2 regions of the Sanguibacteroides justesenii genome follow, and region 2 is predicted to be linked to the other one. Evidence: riboswitches for the same ligand, from Rfam matches in the RefSeq annotation. Region 2 holds a riboswitch; the other holds the start of a gene.

Region 1 (8,110 bases), 120 kb from region 2:
GAACTAAAGAGGTGATCGAGTCTTCGCCGGAAGTCGATGCAATGATCAGATTTCCGTTGATTGCCGTGATTCCGTTTGTTTCGAATGCATTTACCTCCTCTTGTGTCGTGAGTTGTATGCTTCCTTCCAGTACGGATTGTTCTTTTTTTACCAGATAGTAATAGACTCTTTGTTCTCCGTTCGAAGCATTGACTTTAAAAAGCATTTGTTCGTCCCATTTGTCGATCTCTTCCGGGGAGGGTGTAATACGTGCCCGTTCGCTCAAAGTCAGTTCTGCTTTGGCTCCTTCCAGTGAAAGAGCCGCGGGGGCTGTGATGATGATACTGTCGTTGATCAATTCTGCCTTTAAAGAGGTACTGCCCTGTGTCAAAATAAAAGAGGTGATGTAATTATCCATTCCGTTAAAGGGATCGTCCTTGTCGTTACATCCCGTGATTCCGAGTACGGCAAAGAGCATGAAAATCGACCCTGTTATATTCCATTTTTTCATATTCATGATCATTTATTCTTTAAGTGATAATCGTAGGCTGCACAACACTCGGTGGAAAGTTCTCCGATGTTTTCCGCTTTGGAACTTATTCCGGTTTGTACCATGACAAAATCGATGTATTTTAGTTTTATAGGGGTTCCGTCGCGTTGAACGGCATTACCGATGTCGAAACAATCCTTATTTGTTCCGTAGTTATCCACGTATCCCCATTCGTAATCCCGATTATACCAGATTCCTCCGACATTCTCGGTAAGGGGAGCCAGTTTGGTACCATATAGGGTATAGCTGTTCCCTTGGATAAACATCGGAAAATAATAGTCCTGGGAGTGGTAGCTATTGATATCCACACTTCCGGTTTTTCCCTCATTGTCGACCCAAATCACGTTGGTGCGAGTTTCCTTGGGCTTGTAGTAGGTAATGGCGTATTGACGGGTAGTCTGTTCCGGGATAGCACTTCCTTTCAATTCGTACCATGTATCGTTCGGCAATCCGTCTCCGTTTTCATCCTGCATGACCCATACGATAGCCGGTTCGGAATTACCGGAAAAAGCATTTCCATTAATTTCTAAATCATATTCGCCTTCTTTGTTCTCCACGCTATGGTCGAAGCCCATGACGATGTATCCCCCGTAAGCCCCGAGGAAGGTGTAACTCTCGTTGGTAAGTATGGAACGGGCATCGTTTAAAGCTTGGGTGAAAGTAGAACCGATCTGGTATGAATTGAATTGATTCGGTGCGGGGATATATTCGAAAATGTCGGTTATCTTTGCGGAACTTGAGGCGGTGATCGTCCGACGATGGGTCTCTTCCGGTTCCGTACAGGTAATATCGGCTTCTGCAAATACTGTTTTTCCCCCCTCTTTTACAGATACTTTAAGGCGATAGGTTTTCTGTTGCGTAGGTTCAAAAGTGAAAAATACCGATTTTTCGTTTTGTACGGTTCCGTCCACGCTCCATTCATAAACGGCGTTGGGGGAAATACCGAATGTGGTCGGAGATAAAACTAATTTTCTCCCTTGAGGAACTGTAAATTTGGGAATCCGGTTATCCGTGGGAATCCGGTAACGGCCGTCGCTAAAGATCAATTGTGCTTCTATGACGGATAAGACCATCACTTTATTGATGTAAACGGCCTCTCCGTCTTCATTTTTTACGGTCAAAGCCAATTGGTATTCTCCTGCTTCGGGTTGATTGAAGATGAGTACGCTGTCCGTACCGGATACTTTTCCGTCTACTCGCCAGAGATAACTGGCACCTTCACTGTTCTCTACCGCGGGAGCTATCGGATAATCGATCCCGGCAAACGGGGCAAGGGAACCGTTGATGGAGACCACGGGAAGGGCTTTCTCAACGACGGAGATTTTTACCTGTTTTTCTATACTTCCGTTATCCGCATCCAATCGAAAGTTAACAAAGCTCTCGCCGATTTGCTTGCCGAAGAACAGGAATGTCGTATCGGTGGAGACGATCTCACCGTTTATCTTCCAGGAATAGACAGGATTTACGGCATCTTTTATTTTTGCTTTTAACGTGATCTCTTTACCGATTTTGACTTTATATTCTCCACTTCCGTTATTGAAAGTCACGTCAGGAGAACCGATATGTACCTTATCGTCGTCGGAACAGGATTGAAGGGTTCCGAGGAAAAGGCCCCATAACAAGATGATAAGTAAGAATTTGTTTTTTTTCATAATGAGCGATTTTTTATTTTAAATCTTTCAATGGTTTTGTGGTAAAAACAAGGTGTGCCGGAATATCTCCTGTGGTCACTTCCCATTTTTTCTTTCCGTCCGGGGTGAAACAATAAAGAGTGCCCGGGGTGACATAGCCTTTGGCATCAGAAATGTATATCTCTCTGGTTCTCGGATCTACGGCCAAAGAGTAGGGGACCTCTATCGATAGTTCCGTTCCGTCCTTGATAAAGTTTCTGGTTACGATACGTTTTGTTTTGGTATTGTATATGGCGTAGGTGACCGTGTTCTTTTCGGTGATTTTGCTGTATTCCGTGCTGTAGGCGTAAAGCGAATCCCCGCAAAGGTATAGCTCGCTTGCCGGGAAATTCAGAACGTCGGTGACGATGTCTTTTCTCGGATCGATGACATAGGTGTTGGAGTGTATGTTTTTATAGTCTCCCCGGGAGGTAACATAGATATTGGCATTCCGGTCGATTTTCATCCGGTGGAGGTTGATGGCTACCGGAATTTTTTTAATCTCTTTAAAACTGTTCAGGTCGATGACCGATACCGTATTGTCGTAGTTGGGAACGCGATACCCTCCGGAGTTGGCTGCGTATAGTTTATTTCCGGCAATAACCATCTCTTCCGGTTGATACCCCACGGAACAGGAGTCGAGTATTTGCAGGGTAGCCGTATCCACTTTGGCTACATACCCTAACCGGGCGTTGGGATCTATTTCTATTTTTCCGGCATAAGAGCTGACATAAGCGTATCCTTTGTCGAATACGATGTATCGGCAATTCGGAATAGAAATTGTTCCGATATGCTTGGCCGTATTGACATCCATGACTTCCACCAGATTGGAGGCATTGATAACTGCGTATAATTTGTTTCCGTAAATTTGAATGTCGTTTCCTACGTCTCCGAGTTCTTTGACAACCGAAGGATTTCTTTCCGGAAAGATATTTTTATGGTATTTTCCGGTCGTGTAGTCGAAGTAGTCCAAAGTGGCTTTATTGCTGCCCATATTTCCTTCGTTCAACAGAAAGAATCCCTTAATGGGACCGGAGACCGAATCGCTCGGCGCTACTTGGGTGATAACCGAAGAGATGATCTCTTCATCATCGTTCCGGCAGGAAGAGAATATAAAGCTTCCTACCAGAAAGAGTATACCTACATGAATTTTTAGTTTGATCATACTTTAAAAGATTAAAGGTTTATTTGTATCAGATTTCTATATTGATCGTAAACTTTACGTTGGTACCCGGCATGGGATAACACTCCACGACCTCGTATTGTTGATTCAGCAGGTTATTGATTTCTGCCGTCAATCGGATTTTTGCCTTCTTCCACAGAAATGTCTTGGAAGCCGAAAGGTCGTTTGTATACCACTCTTTGGCTTTGTTTTCAGGAATATTGGCGCTCGATTCGTAACGTTTTCCGGTATAGATGAAGCTGTAGTTCAAATCCCAGCTTTTATAACTGCCGTTCAGGATTGCGGATCCGCCATGCCAGGGAATATAGGGGATCTGATCTCCGTAAAAAGGACTTCCCGGTTTACTGAAATCCTGAGCCTTCTGGTAGGTATAGTTTATTCGGGTATCGAGCAACCAATGACGTTTGAAATTCCAATGCGATTGTAAGGCAACATCCACTCCTCGAATTTCGACCTCTCCCAAATTGATCATTGTCCAGCGAAATTGGTTGGAGGTCGGAATGGCGATGATTTTATCGGTTACTTCGTTATAGTAGCCGTCGACTTGAATTTCTAAACTTTTTAGTGCCGAAGAGGTAAACTGGCGGGCATAGGTGATACCGAAATCGTATTGGATCGTGTATTCCGGAGCCAGATTTTTGTTCCCGATAAAGGTATAATACAGATCATTCAGGGTGGGCATCCTGAATATTCGTTTGTAAAATGCCCTGAAATTCAAATCTTTTTCCTCCCAGGGTTGCCAGGAAAGGACAATGGTGGGGGTATACTTTTGTTTACTGTCTGCAGCTGCATTTGTAACGCGAGTTTTATCATTGACGAAGGTACCCAGTAGACTTGCCTGTATGTTCAAACGCTGGAAATTAATAGCCGTAGCCAGTGCGATTAAGCCCGTGTAACGGGTAGGATAGACAAAATCGACGAGGTCTGCATTCAATTTATTCCATTGGAAATCGGCAGATAAATTTAGATTCCATCCGGGAAGAACGTTGAACAGGTTGGCGGAAGAAAGATATACCTCTTGTTGGCGATAGTGGTTGTTTACATACATCGTAGAAGCGTCCAAGCGGGGATCGGAAAGATAATGCAGGTAATCGTAAGCGTATTTGCCGTTGATAAGCATGCTGTAACGGTTGAAGTACTTTTTAAAGGAGCCTTGTAGAAAAAAATTGGAATCCCATTGTCGATCCTGATTTTTAAATTTCCCGGGCTCTTCACGTACCGAGGCTCCGGGATATCCTCTTTCCGAATGATAGAAATAAGTTTTTGCTTTCCATTCTCCCTCTTTGAGCTTGCCGAAAAGACCGTATTCTGCTCGAATGGCGTATACATCCCCGTTCTTACGTATTTCAGTGGTATCGTAACCGTTTTTCTTCCGGTAACTGAATTTGTATTTTCCGTTGGTATACATGTATTCTGCGCTTAATGAACCGTCGATATTTTTACCGAGTCGGTTTTCCAGCAGAAAGGAGGGATTGGCCAACCCGAAGGAACCGGTCTTAAAGGTAAATTTGGCATTGTATTTTTTCTCCGGATTGAATCGGGGGATCCTGGAGACCATATAAATGGATCCGGCTGAACCGAAGTCTTTGGCCGATTGGAAAATGGCGCTTCGTTGTCCGTTGTATAATGAAATGGACTCCATATTGTCCAACGAAAAACGTCCTAAATCGATAATTCCGTTTTGGGCATTTCCCAACTCGATCCCGTCATAGAAAACTCCGACGTGTTGAGTACCCATACTCCGGATATTAACGGTTTTCAACCCTCCGATTCCCCCGTAATCTTTAATTTGTACTCCGGAAAAATAGCGTAAAGCATCAGCGACAGAGTGGACGCTTAATTTTTGTAAAGTAGCTCCGGATAAAATTTGGACGGGAATGATCTCTTTTTGTATCTGCTTGGCGGAAACAACGGCTTCCTTTATATGATACATTTTAGTTGTGTCCTGCTGTTGGGCATAAATTCCCGGTGTCATCAACAACCATAAATTCAGAGCTATAAGATGCGAATAATTCATTTTTAGCTGTCATTAAAGTAATAAACAGCCTTCTGGAGAATATCCTGCGGTACAAATAACGAAGTTACTCTTTTGTCGTAAAGAATAAATCGGATAATGTTCACGTTTATATCCAAGCTCTACTCCCAGAAAGCTTCAGATTATAACGATATTGGCAGGTCTTCTGACTTACTCCGTTTTCAAACGCCCTTCCCATTTCGTGTCGAAACAGTGGATGTGAGTATTGTTCGAAAATTTCGGTGGAGCTTACAGCAGCGGGTCTGTTCAGGATTCTCACCTGATTCCCTTTTCACCACCTTCCGTAAAACGAAAGGTGACACCAAAATCGATTGTTTAATCGGGTGCAAAATTAGATAGTATTTAGTAATAAACAAATAAAATGTGCAATTAAAAATTCGATTTCGAAAATACAGGAATATTGCCTGTCTGAATAAAGGCTGTTACAATGATGGATAGGTATGGTAGAATAATGTACTTACAGTCGATTCACTGAAAGATGGGAGCATTATCGGACAATCGTCCGGGGAAGATAACAATGGTTAATCAGGAAAAGGAGTTAAGTAGGCTTGTCAAGTTGGTCGTGAATAATTTGACGGCCATAGCCAATAATATGATACCGAAAAATTTACGTAATACGTACACTCCTCCTTTTCCGATCAAACGTTCCACCAAAGAGACGTTTTTTAATACGATATAAACTACTGCCATGTTTAAAATAATGGCTATGATGATGTTAACGACATGACATTCCGCACGGAGAGATAAGGTCGTCGTGAGAGCTCCAGCTCCCGCAACCAAAGGAAAGACCACGGGAACGATGGTTGCGGAACCTCCCGGACCATTATTGCGGAAAACCTCGATATTAAAAGTCATTTCGATCGCTAATACAAAAAGTACCAAAGCTCCGGCTATGGCGAAGGAAGAGATATCGATATTGAATAGTTTTAATAGGGCGTCGCCGGCAAAGAGAAACGTGATAAAAATAGCTAAAGAAATTCCGGTTGCTTTTTCCGCATTGACCTTATTCCCGCTACTATTTAGATTCATGATTATAGGAGCGGAACCGGTGATATCGATCACGGCAAACAATACCATAAAGGCCGTAAAAATCTCTTTAATACTAAAATTTAATTCCATGTCGCAAAAATATAAAAAAGCAACATATTAAAAAAGAACAAAAGGTATTGTCTGTAGAATAAATAAGACAATACCTTTTTGTATATGTGCTTCCTGTATTATTCTTCCCGGATAGCCGTGATTCCGGGGAGCTTTTTGCCCTCGATATATTCGAGCAATGCACCACCTCCCGTAGAGACGTAGCTGACTTTGTCGGCTAAACCGAATTGGTTGATGGCTGCGACCGAGTCTCCTCCGCCGATAAGCGAGAAGGCCCCTTTTTCGGTTGCTTTCACGATGGCTTCGGCGATGGCTTTTGTTCCTTCGGCAAATTTGGGGATCTCAAACACGCCTACGGGACCGTTCCAAAGAATGGTTTTTGAATTTTCGATGATTTTTGCAAATTCCTTTCGGGTTTCCGGGCCGATGTCCAAACCTTCCCAGCCGTCCGGGATATTCATGGGGTCTACAATTTGAGTGTGGGCGTCCTGACTGAAAGCGTCGGCGGCTAATGTTTGGTTGGAAAGCACTAAATTAACCCCCTTTTCTTTGGCGATTTTTAGGATATCGAGGGCTAAATCCAGTTTATCTTCTTCGCAAATCGAATTTCCGATATGACCACCCAATGCTTTTTTAAAAGTATAAGTCATACCACCGCCCAAAATCAGGTTATCCACCTTGTCCATCAGATTCATGATGATATCGATTTTAGAGGATACTTTCGAACCTCCCATGATGGCTGTAAAAGGACGGGTCGGATTGTGCATTACTTTATCCACGCTTTCTAATTCTCCTTTCATGACATAACCGAAAAGTTTGTCGTTCGGGAAAAATTCGGCGATCACGGCAGTAGAGGCATGGGCCCGGTGGGCGGTTCCGAAGGCGTCGTTGATCCATACGTCTCCTAAAGAGGCCAGTTCTTTGGCAAATTGTTTGTCCCCTTTTTCTTCCTCTTTGTGGAAACGAAGGTTTTCCAATAGAAGTACTTCTCCCGGTTTTAAATCGGCTGCCATCTTTTGGGCTTGTTCTCCGACACAATCTTCCGCGAATTTAACAGGGGTATGCAATAACTCCTCTAAGTGCTTTTGAATGTGTTTCAAAGAAAACTTATCCTCCGGTCCGTTTTTCGGACGTCCCAAATGAGACATGAGAATAACAGAACCTCCTTTTTCCAATACTTTTTTTATCGTTGGAATGGCAGCCCGCATGCGGGTATCATCTGTAATTTCGAATTTGTCATTCATAGGTACGTTAAAGTCGACTCGAATTAACGCCCTTTTGTTTTTAAAATTGTAATTGTCAATCGTCTGCATATTATTTATGTTTAGATATATTCTTACGTAATTGTCATGATAAAGGTATGTATAAAATGAATTTAAACAAAGAAAAAAAGTGAAAAGGCTATCGGGGAGTCGGTTTGTCGGGAAATGAGAGAGAAAATTTGTAGGTCTCGAAAAAAATGCAGACTTTAGCTATTCATACGATACATCAGATGGATAAACATGAATTTTTTATGAAAAAGGCTTTGGAAGAAGCCTATATTGCTCAGTCGGAAGGGGAGATCCCCGTGGGAGCGATTGTTGTTTGCAAGGATA
Region 2 (8,110 bases):
TGTCCCGGAAAACGACAGAAAAGACACAAGTCATCGACTTTATGGTAAACAATTCCAGCGAAACGGACGGTATCGTCTCGATCATTAAGCTTGGTCAGTATGGTATCGGGGGACAGCCAATCGAAAACTGCCGGAATTACATCATCAAACCCGGAGAATACAAACGAATTGTCGTTCATGAAGACATCGAAGAAGAACTCCTGCTGACCACCAATTTCTCGGGTAATTTACCGAAAAACATTTCATTCAATAACAATGAATCCCCCTTATCAGGCCCCGTACCGAAAGAAGGAGTCACATTGATCGAGAGGAATCGATTCTCCCCCCCGGGAGAGATCATCGTCGACAACGAGGACGAGAGCTTCCAGCTGATCGATTCGGCAAACAATCGAAAACGATTAGCCGATCTGGTCAAAAAAGAAGACGCCCAAGAGTACACTTATTTAGAAAACTCGAAAGCCAACGCTTGGATTGTTACTTTATCGCAGGAATTCTACGGCAAACATATTCGTAGTGCTTTCACCAAAAAATCAGGCACGGGAAATTTCAAAGCAGTCTGGACAGCAAACCTCCCGGAAGCAGGGAAATACGAGATACTTATCCACCGACCCCGTATTGTTGACGCTTGTGACGGAAAACTATGTACAGCCGACCACCCGGGGATGAAAAACTACTATACCGTCTACACCCCCAAGGGAAAAGAGGAAATCATCATAGAAAACCGAGAAGAAACTTCAGACTGGCTACCGGTTACTTCCACCCTGTCGCCGGAAGAAGTCTGGGTATCCTTAGGCACGTTCACTTTACCGGCTGGAGAATCCCGTGTCGTATTGGACGACCGGGGGGCTTCCGTTACGAATAAAATATTCGGTGAATACCTTCAACTGATAATTGCCGATGCTGTCAAATGGGTACCAGTAAGATAATCAGAAACACTCATACCATACTACGAAACCTAAATCCGAGAACATTCACAACTTGTACAAACAAATAATGTTCCGTGCATCGAAATAGCCATTCCCTGTATACAACCGTATGGCCGTATACAGGGAATGGCTATCATCTAAATTACAATTGACGAATGTCAATTAGAAGATTCGAAAATACATACCTAAAAAGCTGAATAATTTTTTCGTCAAACAGCTCACTTAAAACCCCAAAATCCTATTTAAAACTTATAAGACACAGAAAGTTGATAGTTTCTCGGAGTACCCTGTACCGGACTGGATGATTCGAAATACTCCTTATTAAATATATTATTTACATTACATGCTAACGTAATATGACTCTTTATCGTATAAAATACGCCTCCATCCATCAACCAAAGAGAGGGATAATACAATCGGGAAGCTACATCCCGGAAAATTTTGTCCCGGAAGTTTCCACTCAAATGAAAGGACAAAGCCTTAAATATCCCCGTCGGAACAGTATAATCGGCAAACACATAGAAAGTAGTCCGAGGTACTCCTGTGGTACGCATGTTTTTCCCCGTCTGCTTATATTCGGGGAAAGCACTACTTTCCCGAATGGAGCGTATCCGATAATCCGACAAACATAAAGCCCCCCTCAAAGAAAGAGTAGGTAAAATCCGGGCCGTAACATCCATATCCAGTGTCTTCATATCGGCTCTACCTACCTGCGCATTAACCGTCATCTTAGTCACTTCCACGGTTCCATCCCCTTGCTCTTCTTCCACCTCACGGGTTCCCACGTTCGTAACCATATTGGTACGACGGATGTAAGAGAAATTTACGCTTGCATCCAACCACTCGTTAAAAGTATAACGAACTCCCGTCTCAAAAGAGTAATCCCGTTCGGGTTTGAAAATTTGATCCCCTTCCTTATCCGGATTAATCGAATTTCCGTTTTTATCCAAATAGATATTATTTACACGATATGTCGTCGTATTCGGAGTAAAGGCTGACCCGTGGGCAATATGAATCGATAATTCTGGACGGGGAAAATAAACAGCTCCCACATGCCAGGTAAAAGCTGAGGCATGAAAATTCGCCCATTTTCCCATATCTTTTTTATCGTAATCGAACGATTTCCCGTCGATCGTCGGAAAATTGGCCATCATTCTTCTCTTGTAAAAATCCATACGCCCGGAAGCCATGAATTTCCATTTATCATTCCATTCAAATACATCACGGAAATAGATACCGTTTGTATACCATTTTCTCAAGTAAATGGAAGATACATTCTGTATCCAGTACCCTTGTACAAGTTCCGGATTTTTCACGGACAACATCACATCGGTTCCCGGACCGTAGGTATCTCCGTTATCCCAACCGCAATATTGTCGCATATCAAATAACGACCAATTCCAACCGATAGCATAATGGTGTTTTGTAGAAGCTATTTCCGCATCGCCGGTTAACTCTAATGTGTTGTTATAAGTATCGTGACGCGGGAAAAAACCGCTCGCCCCGAAACGGCGCAAAGAATCTATATCCACATAAGTCGCTTCCCGAACCCCGTTCTTCTCCGTATAATATTTGTAATCCGCTCCTTCAAAGGGAGTTTTCGCACTTTTGTAAGAAAGACTTCCTACTCCGGAAGTCCGGTGATAGCTGTGATCAAAAGCAAAAACCTCCTTCAATTTCAAACCGTTCGTAAAGGTATAAACATAATCAAGTTTTATATTATACCCTTTCCGGCTATGCGAATCATTGGCAAAATCATTATAAACCTGCCCGAAATCGGCTGTTGGATGACGATCTCCCTTACGCATAACCACTTTATCGGTAGCCATATCCACCATATCCCCCGGCATATAAGGAGCAGCCCCCAATTCGACCGTATAATGGTCGTCTTCAAAACCAAAGGCGACATCAACTCTGCTCTTGCCTAAAGTAGCTCCCAATGTCGCTATTCCGGATAAACGCTGAGGAGACATACGACGCCAACCTCCCAAAGTAGCGTAATGCAAGTTAGCCATGTACTCTACCGGTCCGACCAATTTACCGCCGAATCCCAAACTTACCTTCTTTACATCCCACCTCTCATAACTGAAACGGGCATTCGCCAAAAATTCGGGAGAGGCTTTCTTACGCACAATATTGATAACACCTCCCATGGCTCCGTAACCGGCAAGGATGGCTGCAGGTCCGCGAAGCACTTCGATAGACTCCGCCGAAGCAAGATCCCCCAAAGGAAACGTGTTAATACTCTGCCGGTCATCCCGAATACCGTCCACCATTAAAACGGCCGGCATATTGGAGCCTCCGACGTAAAAACGTCTCCACAAACCGCCCTGGTTGCCCAGTCGGACGCCAGGCAGAAAACGAACGGCATCCACCCATTCGGTAATTCCTTTCCGTTCAAGCACTTTTGCAGACAATAGAGATACATTTAACGGAACGAATCTGAGAGGTACATTCAGTCCCATTAATTCCATTCTTTTCTTTTTTCCCAAGACCGTCGCTTCTTCAATATTAAAAATCGAATCCGTGATACTCTTTTTTTTCCTTTTGTCTTTATCTTCGGCCAAAAGAGAGCCGACACACACCAGTAACAATAATGTTAGTACAACAACTTTTTTCATAAAAACTATATATTAATAATGAATAAAGCATTATTAACATAGTTTAAGGGTACATGAGTAAAAAGTATAAATTTATCTTTCTCCTCTCGCTTTTGTTCCCGAAAGCTATGGTTTACGTGCTTTGGCAGGTCTTCTGACTTGTTCCGAATTTTGCCGCCTTCCCGGTTTCAACCAGTGACATTGAAGTACAAAATTCTTTTACAGGAACTTACAGCTGCGGGTACAGTTCCGGATTCACACCGGATTCCCTATTCTGTTTCACCTCAAGAAAAGAGGTATCGCACCAAAACGGCACAAAAGTAATACAAATTTCTTTATTAGAAACACTATTACCATTTTTTATTTCATGATATTTTTCCAGAAATAACATCATTTCAAAAAAAATTGTACATTTGCAGCGTTTTGGTGTTGTGTTATCATTCTAACTAACACACAAGAGGGAAACCGGTCAGAATCCGGTACAGTACCCGCTACTGTGATGCCCGCTTCTTCTGAAAAGAAGATATATGACGGATAAATTCTTACACCACTGTTCCAGCGAATACGAGGGAATGGGAAGGTATCTATCCGGGGCGAGTCAGGAGACCTACCGAAACCAATAGTTAACGCATATGCTCGGGGTTAAGGATAGCGTTACTGAAATGTTTTTCATCAAAAATGAAAGATTTTAACTATCAAGCCGTTATTGAATCGTTATCGAGCGATTCGATAAGAGTTCCGATGAATTCCTGGCGTGAAGTAAGCAACATATTTATAAAACTATAAACTAAAAAGATATGATTAAATTTTTTATTCACGTACACCGGATTCTCGGACTTTTACTCTGTATACTGTGTTTTTTATGGTGCATTTCCGGTATAGTATTGATATACCACTCCTTTCCCCGGGTAGGACCGGACAAAAGACTTCCTCGCCAGGAAGCCCTGGATACCTCTCGTCTACCCGCAATCAACGAGATACGGCAACGTTTACCCCAAAATGTACTCTCGAACAACTTTAATTTAAACAATCCCTTCGGCGAACCGGTTTTCCATTACGGCAGATGGCGTGAAGTAACCGATCTCTACGCCGACAGTACCTATATCCTCCCTTCTCCCATCTATTCCCTTTGCGAGGAGAGAGCCAAATACTGGTGTCCGGATCGTAACATCACCGAGGTCGATACACTCCGCAAATTAGAGGTATGGATTCCTTTCGGACAATTGAAAAAAGACCTGCCTATCTACAAATTCTATTTTGACGGACCGGAACATTACCAACTTTATATCTCTTCCCGTACCGGAAATATCCTACAGTTCTCTTCCCGGGAACAACGCTTTTGGGCCTGGATAGGAGCTATTCCCCATTGGTTATACATCACCTCTATTCGACAGGATATACAAAAATGGGATACTCTTTTGTATTGGAGTTGCTTACTCAGCCTTATCATGTGCATCAGTGGAATCTTTCTCGGAATCCGAGCCTACTGGCTAGCCCGCCGGAAAGGCTTTCTTCATTCTCCCTATACAAAGCCGTGGTTCCGCTGGCATCACATCACCGGTTTCTTTTTCGGTATCTTTATCTGTACTTGGCTATTCAGTGCATGGGCGCCCATATCACCCACCTTTTCCAATTTATTCAACAATAACAAAAAGGCAGGTAACGCGTTCAGAAGCCGTCCTTCCATCGCGGCTGCTCCTCCCATCGAAAAATATAATCTGGATTACCGGAAGGCTATTGCCGAAGTATCGAAAACACATGGTCCTGTAAAAGAGATTACCTGGAGTAATTACAACGATATACCACTTTACAAATTACGGACAGTGGAAAAAGAAATTATTCTGGATGCATCCGCCGACTCGATACGCCCTTTTCAAATCACCGAAGAGACGATCTACGCTGCCGTAAAGAAACTGACGGCCGATACGGTTCACTACACCATCGTCAAAATGGAAGAATACGATAACTATTACATCTCCCGTCGCAGAACTTTACCTCTACCTGTCTATAAAGTAACGTTGGATAATGAATCCGGAGATTGCTATTATTATAATTTGAAATCTTTTCAACCGCAACATTATGATAACAACGGACGTTGGAAACGCTGGGCCTTCCGGGGATTACACCGGTTGGATTTCAAATTTCTAATCGATCGTCCCGTATTATGGACAATCGTCATGTGGGGACTTTTGCTCGGATGTGCCTTTGTCTCCGTGAGCGGGATTGTTTTATCCGTAAAATACATCATCAGATTGGTAAAAAGACGATAGTAACAAAAACTTGAATTTGTTTATTACCTTCGCGGGAAAGAATCAAAGAAGAGATGCCATGATAGAACTCACTCTTACCCGTCATGGGGAAACGTTAGAAAATCAACAACATATTTTGCAAGGGCAACTCCCGGGCACCCTCTCCCCGTTAGGTATTGAACAAGCAAGAAAGTTAGCCGAGAAATTAAAAAATGAAAGAGTGGATGCCGTCGTATGCAGTGATCTGGCCAGAAGCTGGGAGACGGCCGAAGTAATCGCTTCATTTCACGAATTGGAGCCTGAAGCGACCCCCCTGCTCCGGGAAATGGACTGGGGCGTATACACGGGACAACAATTGGACGATGTAAATTGGAGCGATTTACCGGATAGTGTCGAATCGGTAGATGAACTGTTCAACCGGGCTGCCGCTTTCATTCGGTATTTAAAGACATATCACGAGGGAAAACGAATCGTCGCCGTAGGCCACGGAGCCTTTAACCGAGCCATCGCCACTTACCTGCAAGGAAAAAAAGCCATGGAGATGACCGAATTACCAATTATGGAAAATACGGCCTGCATTTTATTTCAGATTTTATAAACAAACATTCCATCGACACTTACAGACATGAAAATATACACCAAAGGAGGAGATAAAGGAACAACAGGAATACACGGGGGAAAACGGGTCGACAAGGACGATCCTCGCATCGAGGCCAACGGAACCCTGGACGAATTGAACTCTTGTATCGGACTTATCCGGGCCCAAATCGGAGAAAGGCACGAGTGGCAGGAGATGCTCCATTTCATTCAAAAATCCCTCATGACCGTTATGTCCCACGTGGCAACTCCTACCGCCTTACGTCCCCAAAATCCGAATCCGCTTCCCGAAGATTTAGATATTTGCTGCGAGCAAGAAATAGACCGATGGCAATCCGCCATCCGTCATCCCTCCTCACATTTTATTCTCCCAGGAGGAACACTCGTTTCCGCTCAATGTCATATGGCTCGCACCATCGCCCGACGAGCCGAAAGACGCTTATGGACATTAAACAAAGAAGAGGAGGTCACTCCGGTTATTCTTCGGTTTATCAATCGCTTATCGGATCTCTTTTTCACGCTGGCCCGCTATGAAATGGATTTACAAGGGACGGAAGAAGAACGTTGGCAATCTTTTCTATACAAGAAAAAATCTTAAACGACAATATTTGAAAAATTCATCTTACAAACTACCAAAATAAATTTGCACCGCGCTATATTTGCATCGTGTTAAGCTGGCAAGTGAAATTTAAAATTTTCTATTTATGCGGTTAAAACCCATCATGTTCGTCGGGACTTGCTCCGATGCTGGAAAAAGTATCGTGAATGCCGCTTTTTGCCGCATTTTTAAACAAGACGGTTATTATCCGGCCCCGTTTAAAGCTCAAAACATGTCTCTCAATTCCTATTCCACTCCGGACGGATTGGAGATCGGACGTGCTCAAGCCGTACAAGCGGAAGCCTGCATGATTCCACCGCAGAGTGATATGAATCCCGTGTTGCTAAAACCGACGAACGAACAAAGTTCACAGGTCGTCTTAAATGGAAAGCCGATCGGTAATATGACGGCCAAAGAGTATTTTCTGGCGAACAACAAAGCGGAACTGTTTAATCAGGCCTATGCGGCTTACCAACGCCTCTCCCGGCGATACAACCCTATCGTGTTAGAAGGAGCGGGAAGCATATCCGAACTGAATCTGAAGAACAGGGATATTACCAATATGCGCATGGCTGTCCGCACGGGAGCCGCAACTTATCTCGTGGCCGACATAGACCGGGGGGGGGTATTCGCTTCGGTATACGGCTCTATCGCCTTACTCGACGAAGAGGAAAAGCGTCAGATTAAAGGCATTATCATAAACAAATTCAGGGGAGATGTCTCTCTTTTCGATGAAGGAAGAAAAATCATCCGCGATTTGACCCGTATTCCCGTGGTAGGAGTCATTCCCTATTTCCGGGATATCCATATAGAAGATGAAGATTCAGTGGCACTCGAGAATAAAAATGACCGGGCAACGAAAGGAAAAATCAACGTGGCGATCATCCTCTTGAAACGCCTATCCAACTTTACGGATTTCAACATACTGGAACAAGATCCCAGATTTCATGCCTATTACACGAACAATACCCGGGAAATCGAAAAGGCCGATATCATTATCCTGCCGGGTTCTAAAAACACCATAGCCGACTTACAGGATATCCGTTCGAACGGAATTGCCGATGCCATACTTCAAGCCCACAAATCGGGGAAGAAAATCATCGGAATATGCGGAGGGTATCAAATGTTAGGATCCAGAAT

Evidence for each region. A riboswitch is a leader RNA that binds a small molecule or an ion and turns the genes downstream of it on or off. The one in region 2 is predicted to bind cobalamin.
Region 1: another riboswitch for cobalamin. It lies ahead of DMB45_RS04545 (TonB-dependent receptor); the one in region 2 lies ahead of DMB45_RS05055 (PepSY domain-containing protein).

The regions. Positions count from the first base shown of each region.
Region 1 covers NZ_QJPL01000002.1:368,992-377,101, forward strand. The annotation lists gene DMB45_RS04530 (hypothetical protein) at 1-490, opposite strand, end outside; gene DMB45_RS04535 (PKD-like domain-containing protein) at 499-2,181, opposite strand; gene DMB45_RS04540 (YncE family protein) at 2,195-3,364, opposite strand; gene DMB45_RS04545 (TonB-dependent receptor) at 3,393-5,357, opposite strand; cobalamin riboswitch at 5,536-5,738, opposite strand; gene DMB45_RS04550 (MarC family protein) at 5,943-6,536, opposite strand; gene DMB45_RS04555 (phosphoglycerate kinase) at 6,635-7,828, opposite strand; gene DMB45_RS04560 (nucleoside deaminase) at 8,008-8,110, shown strand, end outside.
Region 2 covers NZ_QJPL01000002.1:486,181-494,290, reverse strand. The annotation lists gene DMB45_RS05065 (hypothetical protein) at 1-926, shown strand, start outside; gene DMB45_RS05060 (TonB-dependent receptor) at 1,169-3,547, opposite strand; cobalamin riboswitch at 3,654-3,850, opposite strand; cobalamin riboswitch at 3,934-4,155, shown strand; gene DMB45_RS05055 (PepSY domain-containing protein) at 4,324-5,796, shown strand; gene DMB45_RS05050 (histidine phosphatase family protein) at 5,855-6,373, shown strand; gene DMB45_RS05045 (cob(I)yrinic acid a,c-diamide adenosyltransferase) at 6,401-6,970, shown strand; gene DMB45_RS05040 (cobyric acid synthase) at 7,077-8,110, shown strand, end outside.